One region of the Pseudarthrobacter sp. TE9888 genome, then DNA from elsewhere that is predicted to be linked to it. Evidence: riboswitches for the same ligand, from Rfam matches in the RefSeq annotation. Region 1 holds a riboswitch; the other holds the start of a gene.

Region 1 (7,584 bases):
GCCTGCCCCCACAGCCTGGGTGCAGGCCACTCCGGCCGGAGCGGCGGGCCGGCGCCAGCGTGAAACGGGCATCGACGTCATCCTCCTGGACCGTGGCTATGACAGCGACGTGGCCGACCGGGCACCCTGGCTGCTCCTCGGCGCCAAGACGCTTTCCTACGCCGTCAACATGGCAGCCTTGCGCCACGCGCACAAACAGGGCGCCGACGACGTCATCTTCTTCTCCTCCGATGGCCGTGTGCTGGAAGGCCCCACCTCAACGGTGCTGCTCGCGCATGTGGAAAAGTCCGACGACGGCACAACGGTGAAGCGCCTCATCACCCCGCAGCTGGACAGCGGCATCCTGGCCGGGACCTCCCAGGGTGCCCTTTTCGCGGCTGCCAAGGCAGCGGGCTGGGAACTGGGCTACGGCCCGCTGGAACCCAGGGACCTTATGGACGCTGACGCGGTCTGGCTGATTTCGAGCGTCCGCCTGCTTGCCCCCGTGAACCGGATCGATGGCAAGGAGATCGGCACCCCTGCCCTCCAGAAGGAACTGACCGCCGAGTTGGGTGAGCTTTTCGCCGGCATCCAGTAGCGGCGCAACAAGGGACGCAATCCCTTTTCCCGCTCCCGCATCACCCGTAAGGTGTGGACCATGGACTCGCGAAACCTGCCGATTGAAAACCTGTCCTTCGACGACTGCTGGGAACTCCTCGACAACGACACGGTGGGCAGGCTGGCCATCGTGGTGGACGAACATCCCGAGATCTTCCCCGTGAACTACGCTGTCCACCTGCGCAGCATCGTCTTCCGCACCGCACCCGGTTCAAAGCTGTGGGGCGCCCGGATGGAACGTCCGGCAGCGCTGGAGATCGACGGCTACGACCCCGCCTCGGAGCAGGCCTGGAGCGTGGTGGTGCGCGGTGAAACGGAGATCATCGAGGACAAGGGCGTGAAGGATGCCGTGGACGGACTGGGCCTGGAACCGTGGCAGCCCGGCGAAAAGGCCAACTACGTCCGGCTCAACGCGAAAGCCCTGACGGGGCGCCGGTTCCGCGTCAACCGGCCGGACATCTGGAACACGCGCCTGCAGGACCGTCGTCGGGCCTCCTTCGAATAAGGTGCCGGCATAGCCAACTGCCGGACGCCACCCGAAGGTCAGGCGGCTGGGCCTGCCGCCTGGCGTGACAGCTGGGTTTCCAGCCCGGACAGCAGGATGCCGAGCCCTTGTTCAAGCTCCGAGGCGCCGTCGTATTCAGCCAGTGCCGGCGCCAGTGCACGGAGCTTGGGGAACTCCTTCGCGGGCAGCCGGTGGAGGCCCAGCCTCAGCAGTGCCTCGTTCTCTTCCGGGTCCACCACGTACTCCTGCAGTTCGTTCAGGATGTGTCCGTAGAGGAAGCCGTAGTAGGCGCGGTAGACGTGGAGGGCATCGGCCGCAGCGAATCCGGCAGTGCCGAGAAGGGACAGGATCTGCTCCAAGGGGCGCAGCGTGCCCAGCGGCCGGAGGCCGAGGGGCGTGGACAGGGGCCGGGTGACCAGCAGCGGCACAATGTTGGGGTGCTGGAGGGCCAGTGTTCGCAGGCCATGGGCAATCTTGCGCAACTGGGCCTTCCAGTCCGGGTCTTCCGGATGGATGCGGAGCTGGTTGAGCACCAACTCCGTAACTCCATCCAGCAAGGCTGCACGGTTCTGGGCGTAGCGGTACAGGCTCATGGGGTCCCGGCCAAGCTCCTGCCCAAGGCGGCGCATGGTCAGCGCGTCCAGGCCCTCGGCGTCCACAAGTTCCAGGGCCTTGGCCAGCACGATCTCCCGGCTCAGCCTCGGCTTGGGCGAGCCGGGGCCGGAAGTATTGGTGGAAGTCATGTGGAGGTCCTCACTGCGGCCCCCTCCCGAGGTAAACGGGACGGTTGCCTCATATCTGGTCTACAGGTAAAGTCTACATCGTAGACATTGTGGTGACAGCACCTGTGCTTCCCCCGGAATTCCGGGAAGGCGACTACATAATCCTTTGCCACCTTGTGCAGGGCATCGAGGTTCGCCGCTGTAGCCTACCGGCGGCACCACGCACCGAGCGAAGGGACGCCGACATGGCCAATTCGCAGTTTGACCTTTTCCTCCAAGAAGCCACCTACGCCGACCAGGCCTCCGAATCGAGCCTCGACCGCGACCGCCTGTATGGGCTGTACACCAGCTGGTGCTACGTCAACGAACAGCGGGCCGGCACCGAGTCCAGCTTCTGGGCTGCCATGAAGCACCGGGTCTCGGCCCGTCGCAACGGGCTGCGCATGAAGGGACCCGCCGCGGCGGACTACATCATGAGCAGCTATCCCCGGCTGGTCTAAGCCCGACGGCTTGCCAGTGCGGCGCCGGGCACCCGGTCCCCCAGGATTACATGCTGTGGCACTTTTGTGCCGCAGCATTTTTCATGCCCGGGCAGCCCCTCCTGCCGACGTGGCTGCTCCGCCTAGGTGGGGATGATCCGGAATAGGAACCTGGTCCGGACCATCACCCACAGGAGGCCCAGCACCACGGCGTAGGCAGCGGTGTTGAGGAAGATGCTCTGCTGCTGCAGCGCCGGGATGTTGGCTACGACGGCGATCAGCACCACGTGCATGATGAACACGTAGAGCGTGGCGCGGCCCAGCGGGATCAGGAACCAGCCCAGGGCCCGCTGTACGGGTTTCCAGTAGGCGCTGAGGAAGGCGTAGGCCGCTACCACCAGGACCAGGACGTTGAGCAGGCGGCCGGGCGCCAGGTAGGTCCGGCCGAACAGCGCGTCATACATGGCCCGGTAGGTGGCATCCGGCATGAGCGCCAGCCGGACGTCGTAGTTGTTGGCCAGGTACGGGTTGCCCCAGGACAGGAAGGCCAGTGCGAATGCCGCCGCGGTGCAGGCGGCCACCACCCAAGTGTGCGCCGCGAGCCACGCGACGATGCTGCGGCGGTGGTAGCCGGCAACCAGGCCTAGGACGAAAAGTACCTGCCACACCAGCAGGGGGAACGAGTCCTCGAACTGCGACGGCAGGAGCCGGAACCTGGTCACCGCCCCGGCCGCATACACAGCGAAGGACGCCAGCAACACCCAGATGGCCTTACCGCGGTTGAGGGCGGCGAGGATCAGGGGGCTGACCAGCAGCAGCACCACGTAAAGGCCCATGACGTTGAACTGCCAGGGCCCGAACTGCAGCAGCACGATGGCCGGAAGCACCTGGGGCGGCACGGGGAACTGGAACAGCGAGGACATGCCCGCGTAGAGGTCGTAGGTCCGTCCCGCGCCGCTGTGTCCGGCGCCGCCGGTTCCCTGGTCCACGAACGTGGTCAGGGCCTCGGTGTGGAAGAACGGGAGCAGGGACAGCAGGAAGACGCCGACCAGCACCGCCAGGGCAGTGACATAGAGCTTCCCGGCCCGGCGGGACGTCAGGTCCACCACCCGGCCGAAATCCTCCTTGGCCTTGGGCCCGTACACCATTCCCACCACCAGGCCGGAGAACAGGACAAACAACTCAGCGCCTGACACGAAACCCACCGCCTCCTGGGTGAGCAGCTGGAACAGCGAGGCTAAGCCCAGGTGGTTGACCACCACGAAGACAATGGCCATTCCGCGCAGCAGGTCCACCCGGGAATCCCTGGCGGAAGGATCGTGGTAGCTCCAGGACGTGGCGGCGGTGATCCGGCGCGGGACCTGCCACAGTGCCACCAGGAGGATGACCATGGCGGCAGCGACAGTCCACGCGGCCACCCCCGTAAGTGTGTTGGCGCGGACGTACGTGCCTACGGACGTCACGTCCGTGACCGGGCCGGTGACCATGGGCGATGCCTTCAGCCGGTCCAGGGCGGCCTTGGCGATGTCCGGGCTTCCCGTGAGCAGCCAGCTGATGCTTGCAACGCCGGTGTCCCGCGTGCTGGTCCGTTCGTCCCACACCACGGCGGCCGTCCCGGCGAAAGCGGGAGAGGTGGCAGTTGACACTACCTGGTCCCACCAGCCCGTCTTGATGTCCCGCTCGGGCGCCCCGCCGGACGCCGGGCTGTAGAACGCCGAGGTCTGGAGCAGGAAGGGCTTATTGCGTCCTTCGGCGTAGGTGCCGTAGAAGTTTTCGCTGCCGGAGGCCGTCAGCATGTCTTCAAGTTCGCCCGCATGCGGAAGGGAGTTGACGGCCGCCGCTCCGGCAGTGTCGTCATGGTAGGACGCCAGCCCCACCCAGTCGACGGCGTCGTCGCCCGGGTAGTAGGGAGCGTAGGCGCTGTCGCTTCCGTTCCAGGTTCCGTCCCCGTTCGTGTCCAAAAGGGCAAACCCGTCGCTTCCCGGCTGCGGCGCATTCCGGTTCCGGTCGAAGGGGTAGTCCTTCCCCACGTACGGCGCCCACACCATGGTGGCCCGGCCGCCGTCGTCCTTCTTGAAGGCTGCCGCCACGGCCTGGAAGGCCTGCCGGTACGTGGCCGGCTGCTGGCCCCAGGCCACCCAGCTGGCATTCATGTCAGGGGCGAAGCGGACCAGGAGTTGGCCCTTGAATCCCGAGGTCAGGTCATGCACCTGCGCTGCGAACGCTTCCGCCTCCGCGGTGCCGAGCTGGTCCAGCGGCACCGACGGCTTGACCGTGAGCAAGGCGTGGGCGCCCTTGGCTGCGGTCTGCTGCAGGAAGCCCTCGATGTCATTCCGCTCGGATTCGCGGTACGGAATGGTGATGTCGTGGCCGAAGAGCGCCGGGCTTGCGCCCAGCCGGTCGCTGAAGCCCGTGGCCGTGTCCTCACCCCATTCGAGGACCGCCCCCAGCCAGGGTTTGCCCTTGTCCGGTGTCGGTCCGGCCGCCTGCGCCGGGGACGCCGGGGCCACCACTGCCAGGAGGGCGATGAAAACGGCGGCCAGGAAGGCCGCAGCGGAACGCGGACGGTGACGCCGGATGGCGGCGTGGTGGTGCGATACGTGTGCCCGCATGCTGACAAGGACCCCCCGGTACTCATTGCTCTGGATACGGGGCGGCGCCCCCCGTAAGAACTTTATCGGTCCGCGGCAGTCCCCGCGCCGCGTGGCGGGCAGCTCAATGACGGAACATGACGACGGCGGCGATGCGGCTGGGCGCGGCAGGTGTTACGTTTTTGGGGAGTAATGAGTACCGGCGCCAAGCCCTGACTTGCCGGTCGGCAACCCTCCCTTTCGCGGCGGGGTGCCTCAGGTGAATACTCGGCATATCGACCGATTCGAGCTGCAAGCGTGAAAGAAGGAGATCCGTCGTGTCCGACGCACCCGCCCCTGACGAAAGACTGTCCTACCGCCTGATTACCGGCGCGGACACCCGTGAATTCTGCGAGCGGATCTCCGCCGCACTCGCCGACGGCTACGTCCTGCACGGCAGCCCGGCGGCAACCTTCAACGGCACCAGCGTCATCGTGGCGCAGGCAATCGTCCTTCCGGCCGCGATCGCCTCAGCCGATGCCGCCGTCGCCACCGCGGTGGACCGGCTCGACGCCGACCTTGAGGGCGACTTCGACGGCGAGGGCCACGCATGAGCTACGCAGGAGACCTGACGCCGCAGGAAGCATGGGCCAAGCTGGAGGAGGGCGCCATCCTGGTTGACGTCCGCACCGAGGGCGAATGGGCCCACATCGGCATCCCGGACACCAAGGCCACTGACAACGATCCACTGTTCATCCAGTGGACCTTCCCCGGCGGCATCCCCAACCCCGACTTCGTCAAGGACCTCCAGGCGCAGGCGCCGGAGAATCCCCAGGCGGAACTGCTCTTCCTGTGCCGCTCCGGCCAGCGGTCCATCGCGGCGGCAACGGCCGCCACCCAGGCCGGCTTCACCGCGTACAGCGTGCTGGAGGGCTTCGAAGGCGAGCCGGACCGCTACGGCGAACGCACCGTCAACGGCTGGAAGAACCGCGGCCTCCCCACCAACCTCGGAAAGAACTAAGTGACCTTCAACCCAGACGCCCCCGGTTGGAACCCCGATACCCAGGCAGTCCGCGGAGGACTGGACCGCTCCAACTTCCAGGAAACGTCCGAGGCCATCTTCCTGAACTCCGGGTTCGTCTACGAATCCGCTGCGGCAGCCGAACGCGCCTTCACGGGCGAGGACGAGCGCTTTGTCTACTCCCGCTACGGCAACCCGTCCGTGGCCACCTTCCAGGAGCGGCTCAGGCTGCTGGAAGGCACCGAAGCCTGCTTTGCGACGGCGTCGGGCATGTCCGCCGTGTTCACCGCGCTGGGTGCCCTGCTGGCTGCCGGCGACCGCGTAGTGGCCGCCCGGTCACTGTTCGGTTCGTGCTTCGTGGTCCTGAACGAGATCCTGCCCCGTTGGGGTGTGGAGACGGTCTTTGTGGACGGCCCGGACCTGGACCAGTGGCGCGAAGCCCTGTCCAAGCCCACCACTGCCGTGTTCTTCGAGTCGCCGTCGAACCCCATGCAGGAGATCGTGGACATCGCCGCCGTCAGCGAACTGGCCCATGCGGCCGGTGCCACCGTGGTGGCGGACAACGTCTTTGCCACTCCCCTGCTGCAGCGCTGCGGGGACCTCGGCGCCGACGTCATCGTCTACTCGGGTACCAAGCACATCGACGGGCAGGGCCGGGTAATGGGCGGCGCCATCCTGGGCACCAAGGAATTCATCGACGGACCGGTGAAGCAGCTGATGCGGCACACAGGCCCCGCGCTTTCCGCTTTCAACGCCTGGGTCCTGACCAAGGGCCTGGAGACCATGGGCCTGCGCGTCAACCACTCGTCTGCCACCGCGCTGCGCCTCGCCGAGTGGCTGGAGGAACAACCGGCGGTGGGCTGGGTGAAATATCCGCTCCTGAAGTCGCACCCGCAGTACGGGCTGGCCGCGAAGCAGATGAGTGCCGGCGGAACGGTCCTGACCTTCGAACTGGCCCCGACCGGCGGGCGCTCGGGCAAGGAAGCGGCATTCGCCCTCCTGGACGGGCTGCGGATCATCGATATTTCCAACAACCTCGGTGATGCCAAATCCCTGATCACGCACCCGGCCACCACGACCCACCGCGCCATGGGCCCGGAGGGGCGTGCCGCGATCGGCCTGAGTGACGGGGTGGTCAGGCTCTCGGTGGGGCTCGAGGACCCGGAAGACCTCCTCCGCGACCTCGAGCAGGCGCTGAAGCAGATCTAGGCTCTTTGTTCATGACGCGCAGATTCCATGGCGCGCCCCGTATGCGCGCAGCGGGATGGAATCTGCGCGTCGAAGCGGAAACGGCGCCTCGATCCTTGCTCCGCTAGGCCTGCCGCACGCGCAGCAACTCGGGGGTGTCCGCCACGTCTGACAGGTCCAGCGCGTCGCGCATCGTCAGGTGGACGGCCTGCCGCACCACGGCACCGAATCCCATGTCCTCGGGCGGCTGCCCGGCCAGGGCCTTATCACGGGCGCGGCGCTGTTCAGCGGCCCCTGTCCCGCGGGCAATGATGTCCTCCACCCCCTGCCGGGCCAGGGCCAGCTCGCCCTGTTCAGCCAGGACGGGCGCCAGGTAGTCCACCAGGGAACGGACCACATCCGCGGCCGGCGCGGGCCTGAAGTTGCCGAAGTCCAGGAGTTCGCCGCTCAGCCCGGCACTGCTGGCCTGCCAGGACGCCATCCGCAGCAGGACGGTGGGTGC
Region 2 (7,584 bases), 1.8 Mb from region 1:
CTGTGCATTGATGCACACACAAGGAAGGTCACGCGTGGACTCGAGACGGTTGCCCAGCCCCGACGACCTCCTCATCCTGCTGACCGTGGCGCGCCTGGGCCGGTTCAACGCAGTGGCCGAAACCCTGGGCACCACCCACACCACTATTTCCCGCCGCATCCTGGCCCTGGACAAACAACTGGGCGGCCGGACCCTGGAACGCAGCCCGCACGGCTGGGAGTTGACGCAGCTCGGCGCAGCCGCTGTCGCGGCGGCGGAAACAATCGAGGACACGATTGGCTCCCTCTCGGGCCTGATCAGCCAGGACCAGAGCACCCTGGCCGGTTTGGTGCGCGTCGCCACCACCGACGGAGTGGGAGCCGTGTTCGTCACCCCGTCGCTGGTGCGGCTCCAGCAGCAGAACCCGCAGCTGAACGTCGAAATGCTGAGCGCCACCCGGAAAGTCAGCCAGAACCGGTCAGGCGTGGACCTTGAAATCGTGGTGGGCCGGGCCGACGTCAGCACAGCGCAGACCATCTTCCTGAGTAACTACTACCTGCGCCTCTACGCCAGCCACGGCTATGCCGCGCGGCACGGGCTGCCGGAAACGCTCGACGACGTGGGGCAGCATGCGTTCGTCTCTTACGTGGAGTCTGCACTCCAGGTGGCGGAGCTTGGGCCCCGGTGGTCATCGCAGCTTCCGACGCCCAGGACGAGCTTCCAGGCCACCAGCGTGTTCGCCCAGGTCGAAGCGGTGCGCCAGGGCGCCGGCATTGGACTGCTGCCCAACTTCATGGTGGCGGACCGTGACGACTTCGTCCCGGTCCTTGCCGGGGACTTCGAGCGCCAGCTGCCCATCTGGGCCGTTGCAAGGCCGGAGTCGCTCCGCTCGGCCCGCGTGCAGGCAGTGATCGCTGCCCTGAAGGACGAGGTGAAGGAGCGCTCGGTGCTGCTGGCCGGGTGAGCCGGCCAGCAGCGGTGACGGCGGGTTAGGTGCGGCGGGTCAGGCCTGACAGTTCAGGCCCGGAAGAGCCGCCGCACTACCTGCCCCGCTGCGAGCGCGTCCAGGCCCTCGTTGATCTCGCTGAGTGGCCGGGTGTCGGTGTGCAGCAGCTCGACCGGCAGCTTCCCTTCCCGCCAGTACGCCAGGTACTTGGGGATGTCCCGCGCGGGAACGGCGTCACCCATGTAGGAGCCCAGCAGCCGCTTGCCGGCCCCGGCGAACTGCAGGGCCGGTACCGTCAACTCTGCAGAGGGGTGGGGCAGGCCCACCGAGACCACCGCGCCACCCCTGGTGACCTGCGCCAGGCAGGACGCGATCACAGCGGCCGAGCCCACCGCTTCGATGGCGACGTCGACGCCGTCGCCGGCTGCTTCCTCAATCAGCCGCCCCGCGTCCTCCGGCGTCCCCACCGCGGTGGCCCCGGCGTCGCGGGCCAGTTGGTGCTTCCCCTGGTTGGGGTCGATGGCGATGACGCTGGCGGCCCCTGCCAGGCGGGCCGCCATCACGGCCGACAGGCCCACGGCGCCCAGGCCGAACACTGCCACGGACTGGCCGGTGCCAACTGCGGCGGTGTTGAACACTGCTCCCATTCCGGTGAGCACGGCGCAACCAAACATCGCCGCGACGGTGTCCGGGACGTCGTCGTCAATCACCACCACTGATTCCCGCGCAACCACCGCGTAATCAGCGAAGGCGGAAACGCCCAGGTGGTGGTTGATCCGCTCCCCCGCCGGCGTCCGCAACAGTGCCGGACCATGGAGCAGGTCACCGGATCCGTTCACCTCAGCTGCCCGGTGGCAAAGCGCCGGCCGGCCGGCCAGGCAGGAGCGGCACTGGCCGCAGCTGGGCACGAACACCAGAACCACATGGTCGCCCACGGACACGTCGGCCACGCCGTCCCCCACGGACACCACCCGCCCCACGGCCTCGTGTCCCAGGGCCATGGGTAGCGGCCGGACCCGGGAACCGTCCACCACGGAAAGGTCCGAATGGCACAGGCTCGAGTAGGTGATGGAAACTCCGAGCTCACCGGCTCGCGGCTCCGGCTGTTCCAGCTCCTGCACCAGCAGCGGCCGGGACTCGGCGTAGCTTTGCTTTCCCCCGGCTGCGGCCGGGGCGGGAACGGTGGAGTAGAGGACGGCGGCTTTCATGGGCCTACTTCCTGCTGGCCGCGAGCAGGTCTGCCGTGCCCTTGGCGTCGGCGGCGTCAACATCGTGCAGCGAGATGCCCCGGGTTTCCTTCAGGAAGAAGACCGCGACGGCGGTAATGGCACACGCGATGAGCAGGTACACCGCTACCGGTACAGAGGACTTGTAGGTGCCCAGGAGCGAGGCAGCGATGATCGGTGCCAGGGAACCCGCCACGATGGACGTCACCTGGTAGCCGAGCGAGACGCCGGAATACCGCATCCGGGTCGGGAACATTTCCGCCATGATGGCCGGCTGCCCGGCATACATGAAAGCGTGGAAAACCAGCCCGATCATGATGGCCGCCAGGATGACGAAGTCGTTCTTGGTGTCCATCATGGGGAAGGCGAAGAAGCCCCAGGTGGCACCCATGACGGCGCCGGCCATGTACACGGGCTTGCGGCCGAACCGGTCCGACAGCTTACCGACCACGGGGACCACCGAGAAGTGGACGGCGTGGGCAACAAGCAGCAGGAGGAGGATCCGCGTGGTGTCGGCCTGCACCACGGTCTTCAGGTACGTGATGGAGAACGTGACCACCAGGTAGTAGAGGATGTTCTCCGCGAAGCGCAGGCCCATGGCGGTGAAGACGCCGCGGGGGTACCGCCGGAACACCTCGGCTACGCCGTAGCCCTTGTGGCCGGCGTCCACTTCCTTGCGGGCCTCCAGGAAGATGGGGGCGTCGTTGACCTTGGTGCGGATGTAGTAACCGATGATGACGATGACGGCGGACAGCCAGAACGCCACGCGCCAGCCCCAGCCCAGGAACGCGTCCTGCGTCAGTGTGGAGGAGAGGACGAACAGCACGGCCGTGGCGAGCAGGTTGCCCAGCGGCACCGCCGACTGCGGCCAGCTGGCCCAGAAGCCGCGGGACTTGCTGGGGCTGTGCTCGGCGACGAGGAGTACCGCGCCGCCCCACTCCCCGCCCACGGCAAAGCCCTGGGCGAACCGGAGGAAGACCAGCAGCGTGGGCGCCCAGTAGCCGATCTGCCCGAAAGTGGGCAGGCAGCCCATGAGGAAGGTCGAGACCCCCACCAGGATGATGCTCAGCTGCAGGAGCTGCTTCCGGCCGAACTTATCTCCGAAGTGGCCAAAGACGATGCCGCCGATGGGACGGGCAACGAAACCGACGGCATAGGTAAGGAAGGCGGCGATGATGCCGTCCAGTTCGGTGCCGGCGTTGGGAAAGAAGGCCTTCCCGAACACCAGCGTGGCGGCCGATGCGTAGAGGAAGAACTCGTACCACTCCACGACCGTGCCGGCCATGGACGCCGTCACCACTTTCTTCAGGCCTGAGGCCTTGACGTCGGTTTCCTCTGTACGCCTTGCGGCGGAGCTTTCCGTACTCATGCGAACTCCTTCGGCGTCGTCGTCGACACCACGGGGACCAGTCAATGGCAGACGGATGTGATGCACACCACGAAAGCCGGATTCGATGAGTATGGTCTGCCCGCGGGGCAACCTCAACGCCGATGAGTGCAGAAGGCATCTGCAGGAATGCACATTGCCGGCTGTTCGCCGGGGGTTTAGACCAGGAAGCTGCTCCGGAGCTGGCCGCCCAGCTGCCCGATTTCGGTCAGGAATCCGTCGTGCCCAATCGGCGCCTGGATGACATGGACATCCACGTCCCCGGGCAGGGCCCGGGCCAGTTCGTGGGACTGCGCCGGGAAATAGAGCCGGTCGGAGTCGACGGCGGCCACGAAGAACCGCGCCGTGGAGGCGGCCAGGGTTTCGGCCAGGGTTCCCCGTCCCCGGCAGACATCGTGGCTCATCAGCGCCTCGGTCAGGGCGATATAGCTGTTGGCATCGAAGCGCTTCACCAGCTTGTTGCCCTGGTGGTCCAGGTAGCTTTCCACCTGGTAGCGGCCCCGGGAGGCCAACACTTCCCCCTGCAGGGGCGACTCCGGCGCCTGGGGCTCCCGGCCGAAGCGGCCTTCCAGCTCCGCGGCGGACCGGTAGGTGATGTGGGCGATCCGGCGGGCGAGGGCCAGCCCCTCCTCCGGACACGGACCGCCGTAGTAGTCTCCGCCGTTGAAGTGGGGATCCTGCCGGATGGCCAGGGTCTGCGCCTGCGCGAAGGCAATCTGCTCGGCAGTACTGGCGGCTCCCACGGAGATCACGGCGCAGCGCTGCACCCGTTCCGGGTACGTCACGGCCCATTCCAGGGCCCGTGCGCCGCCCATGGATCCGCCGAGGACTGCGAACCAGTCCTTGATGCCCAGCTGGTCCGCGAGCCGGGCTTCGGCAACGGTGCTGTCGCGCAGCGTGACCAGGGGAAACCGGGAGCCCCAGGGTTTACCGTCCGGCGCGGGCGAGGACGGGCCGGTGGATCCGTAGCAGCCGCCCACGATGTTGATGGACACCACGAAGAAGCGGTCCGTGTCCACGGGAGCTCCGGGGCCGGCCAGCTGCTCCCACCAGCCCTCTTCGTCGGTGTCGCCGCGGGTCACATGGGTACTGCCGGTCAGAGCGTGCTCGATCAGGATGGCATTGCTGGCGTCCGCGTTGAGCGTCCCCCAGGTTTCGTAGGCCAGGGTCACATCCGGGAGGTATCCCCCGGCTTCGAGTTCCAGACCCCCAATGGAGGCGTAACGGACGATTCCATGTTCAGGGATGGTGGTTCGGGCGACGGTAACCGTCATGGCAAGACCTCTTCTACGCGCTTGCCTGCCGTCGTCTGACCGGCAGGCCAGGTCCTCACCCGGGGCACCCCACCGCGGATGGAGGGTTGCCGGCCAGCAAGCCGGGGCTGTCACTGGCACTCATGACCTGGTTCGAGTGTACGAAACACCCCCCGCTCCTGGCCAAGAGTATGACTGGTTGTGACTTCCCGGCTTGCTGCGCCCCCTGCCGGCCTCCTTACTGGCGGGCCGGCATCTCTCTCATGGGGGCCGGCGTCGTTCCTTAAGCCCCTTCGGTGCCCTTGGCGGCCCGGAAGCCTGCTTCCAGGTCAGCCAGGATGTCGTCGATGTGCTCCAACCCAACGGAAAGCCGGACCAGGCCGGGGTGCACCCCGGCCACAACCTGCTGCTCCGGTGAGAGCTGGCTGTGCGTGGTCGACGCCGGATGGATGACCAGGGAGCGCACGTCGCCGATGTTGGCCACGTGCGAGTGCAGCTCCAGGGCGTCGACAAAGCGCTTGCCGGCTTCCGCGCCGCCGGCCAGGTTGAAGGCGACGACGGCGCCCGTTCCCTTGGGCCCGTACTTGCGGCCTCGCTCGTACCACGGGCTGGACGGCAGCCCCGCGTAGGCGACGGATTCGACGTCGTCCCTTGCCTCGAGCCAGCGCGCCACTTCCGTGGCGTTCGCAACGTGGCGCTCCACCCGCAGGCTCAACGTCTCCAGGCCCTGGGAAATCAGGAACGCATTGAAGGGCGAGACAGCCGAGCCGAGGTCGCGCAGCAACTGCACCCGGGCCTTGAGGATGTAGGAGAGGTTGGCGCCGAGCGCGCCGCCTTCGCCAAGGTCGCGTGCATAGACCAGGCCGTTATAGGTGGGGTCCGGGGTGTTGAAGCCGGGGAACCGTTCCGGGTCCTTGCCGAAATCGAACCTGCCGGAATCGACGATGACGCCGGCGATGGCCGAGCCGTGGCCGCCCAGGTACTTGGTGGCCGAGTGGAGCACGATGTCCGCGCCCCATTCCAAGGGGCGGATCAGGTATGGGGTGGAAAGGGTGTTGTCCACGATGAGGGGCACGCCGGCCTGGTGGGCCACTTCGGAGATGCCTTCAATATCCAGGACGTCCTGGCGCGGGTTGGACACCACTTCACCGAAGAAAAGCTTGGTGTTGGGCTGCACGGCGTCGCGCCACTGGTCCAGGTTGTCAGGATCAGCCACGAAGGTCACCGAGATGCCGAACTTCTTCAAGGTGTGGGCGAACAGGTTGTAGGTTCCGCCGTAAAGGCTGGGGCTGGCCACGATATGGTCGCCTGCCTCAGCGATGTTCAGCACTGCAAAGGTCTCCGCAGCCTGCCCCGAACTCAGCAGCAATGCCGCCAGGCCGCCTTCAAGGCTGGCGATCCGTTGCTCGACGGCATCCTGGGTGGGATTGCCGATGCGCGTATAGATGGGTGCAAGTTCGGCCAGGGCGAAGCGGTTGGCCGCGCTTTCGGCGCTCGGGAACACAAATGACGTGGTCTGGTAGATAGGCAGGGCGCGGGCCCCTGTTGCGCTGTCCGCCTCCTGGCCAGCATGGATCTGGCGGGTTTCAAAAGACCAACCGTTGGACATCCAAATCTCCTTTGACATGGGCCCGGCATGCTCACCAGCAGTGCGGGCCGCGCTTGCTCCCGGCTGTTGCCGGAGAGCCAGGTCTTCACCCGGGGCACCCCACCGCGGATGGAGGGTTGCCGGCCAGCGAGCCGGGGCTTGGCGCTGGCACTCATGACCTGGGCCCAGTCTAGGAACCTGACGGTTGCCGTGGACAGCATTGTGACGAACATGGTCTTGCCCCGGGGCATTTGCACAGGGGCAAGACCACGCGAAATGCCAGTAAGGGTATCCTTAGCTGAGAGCCCGATCACAAAGTGCCAAGATGTTCGCATGCGCATGGATCACGTCTCTTACGCCTGTGAACACGATGGCCTCGCGGCCACTACCGAACGTATTGCAACTGCCCTCGGCGTTGAGGCAGTGAAGGGTGGCGTCCACCCCCGCTTCGGAACCCGGAATATGATCATCCCCCTGGCCGGCCACAAGTACCTCGAAGTCGTCGAGGTCCTGGACCACCCGGCGTCGGACAAGGCACCGTTCGGCCAGGCCGTACGTGCCCGCTCCGCTGCCGGTGGCGGCTGGATGGGCTGGTGCGTCGAAGTGGACGACCTCGCCCCCTTCGAGGAACGCCTGGGCCGCGCCGCCGTGAACGGCAACCGCAAGTTCCCGGACGGCCGCGAGCTGGTCTGGAAGCAGATTGGCATCCTGGGCCTCATCGCCGATCCCCAGGTGCCGTACATGCTCAAGTGGGAGGGCGATCCCTCTCTCCACCCGTCCCACGCGTACGAGAGCAACCTCAAAATGAGCTGCCTGACCATCGCCGGTTCCGCCTCGCGCGTTACCGAGTGGCTGGGCGAGCCCGTGGAGAAGCCGCTTGAGGACGTTGCGGTGGAGTGGGTGGCCCCGCACGGTACCCCAGGCATCCTCTCGGTCACGTTTGAGACCGCCAACGGAGCTGTCACCATCTGACCCTCCCCCGTTCCTCCCCGGACCATTTCGGGGAGGTCCCCGGCGTGTGCCCGGGCAAACTTCGGCCGCCATTGGGTGGTGACAACGGCGTCACCACCCAATGGCGGCCGAATTCACTTAAAAAGGTGCCCCCTGCGCCGTTACCAGGGCGCCAGCGTGAACCGCGCACACTTTGAATGATGCTCCTATAGCTGTCAATTGGTGTGGAGCCAGTCTGAGTAGCGTTGGAAGAA

The links. Region 1 has a riboswitch for S-adenosylmethionine ahead of ACZ9J7_RS05520 (DUF1737 domain-containing protein). Riboswitches for the same ligand answer to the same signal wherever they lie in the genome.
Region 2: linked by a shared signal. The riboswitch ahead of metX (homoserine O-acetyltransferase MetX) and the one ahead of ACZ9J7_RS05520 (DUF1737 domain-containing protein) in region 1 are both predicted to bind S-adenosylmethionine.

The regions. Positions count from the first base shown of each region.
Region 1 covers NZ_JBWBRD010000002.1:1,045,063-1,052,646, forward strand. Annotated here, with positions in the region: gene ACZ9J7_RS05495 (aminodeoxychorismate lyase) at 1-577, shown strand, start outside; gene ACZ9J7_RS05500 (pyridoxamine 5'-phosphate oxidase family protein) at 638-1,102, shown strand; gene ACZ9J7_RS05505 (TetR/AcrR family transcriptional regulator C-terminal domain-containing protein) at 1,141-1,845, opposite strand; gene ACZ9J7_RS05510 (hypothetical protein) at 2,070-2,324, shown strand; gene opgC (OpgC domain-containing protein) at 2,447-4,915, opposite strand; SAM riboswitch class IV at 5,083-5,198, shown strand; gene ACZ9J7_RS05520 (DUF1737 domain-containing protein) at 5,212-5,487, shown strand; gene ACZ9J7_RS05525 (rhodanese-like domain-containing protein) at 5,484-5,894, shown strand; gene ACZ9J7_RS05530 (O-succinylhomoserine sulfhydrylase) at 5,895-7,103, shown strand; partial or broken gene ACZ9J7_RS05535 (glutamate--cysteine ligase 2) at 7,207-7,584, opposite strand, start outside.
Region 2 covers NZ_JBWBRD010000002.1:2,887,930-2,895,513, reverse strand. Annotated here, with positions in the region: gene ACZ9J7_RS13910 (LysR family transcriptional regulator) at 11-943, shown strand; gene ACZ9J7_RS13905 (zinc-binding dehydrogenase) at 997-2,133, opposite strand; gene ACZ9J7_RS13900 (MFS transporter) at 2,138-3,520, opposite strand; gene metX (homoserine O-acetyltransferase MetX) at 3,697-4,812, opposite strand; SAM riboswitch class IV at 4,825-4,940, opposite strand; gene ACZ9J7_RS13890 (bifunctional o-acetylhomoserine/o-acetylserine sulfhydrylase) at 5,075-6,400, opposite strand; SAM riboswitch class IV at 6,445-6,559, opposite strand; gene ACZ9J7_RS13885 (VOC family protein) at 6,713-7,351, shown strand; gene ACZ9J7_RS13880 (transposase) at 7,546-7,584, opposite strand, start outside.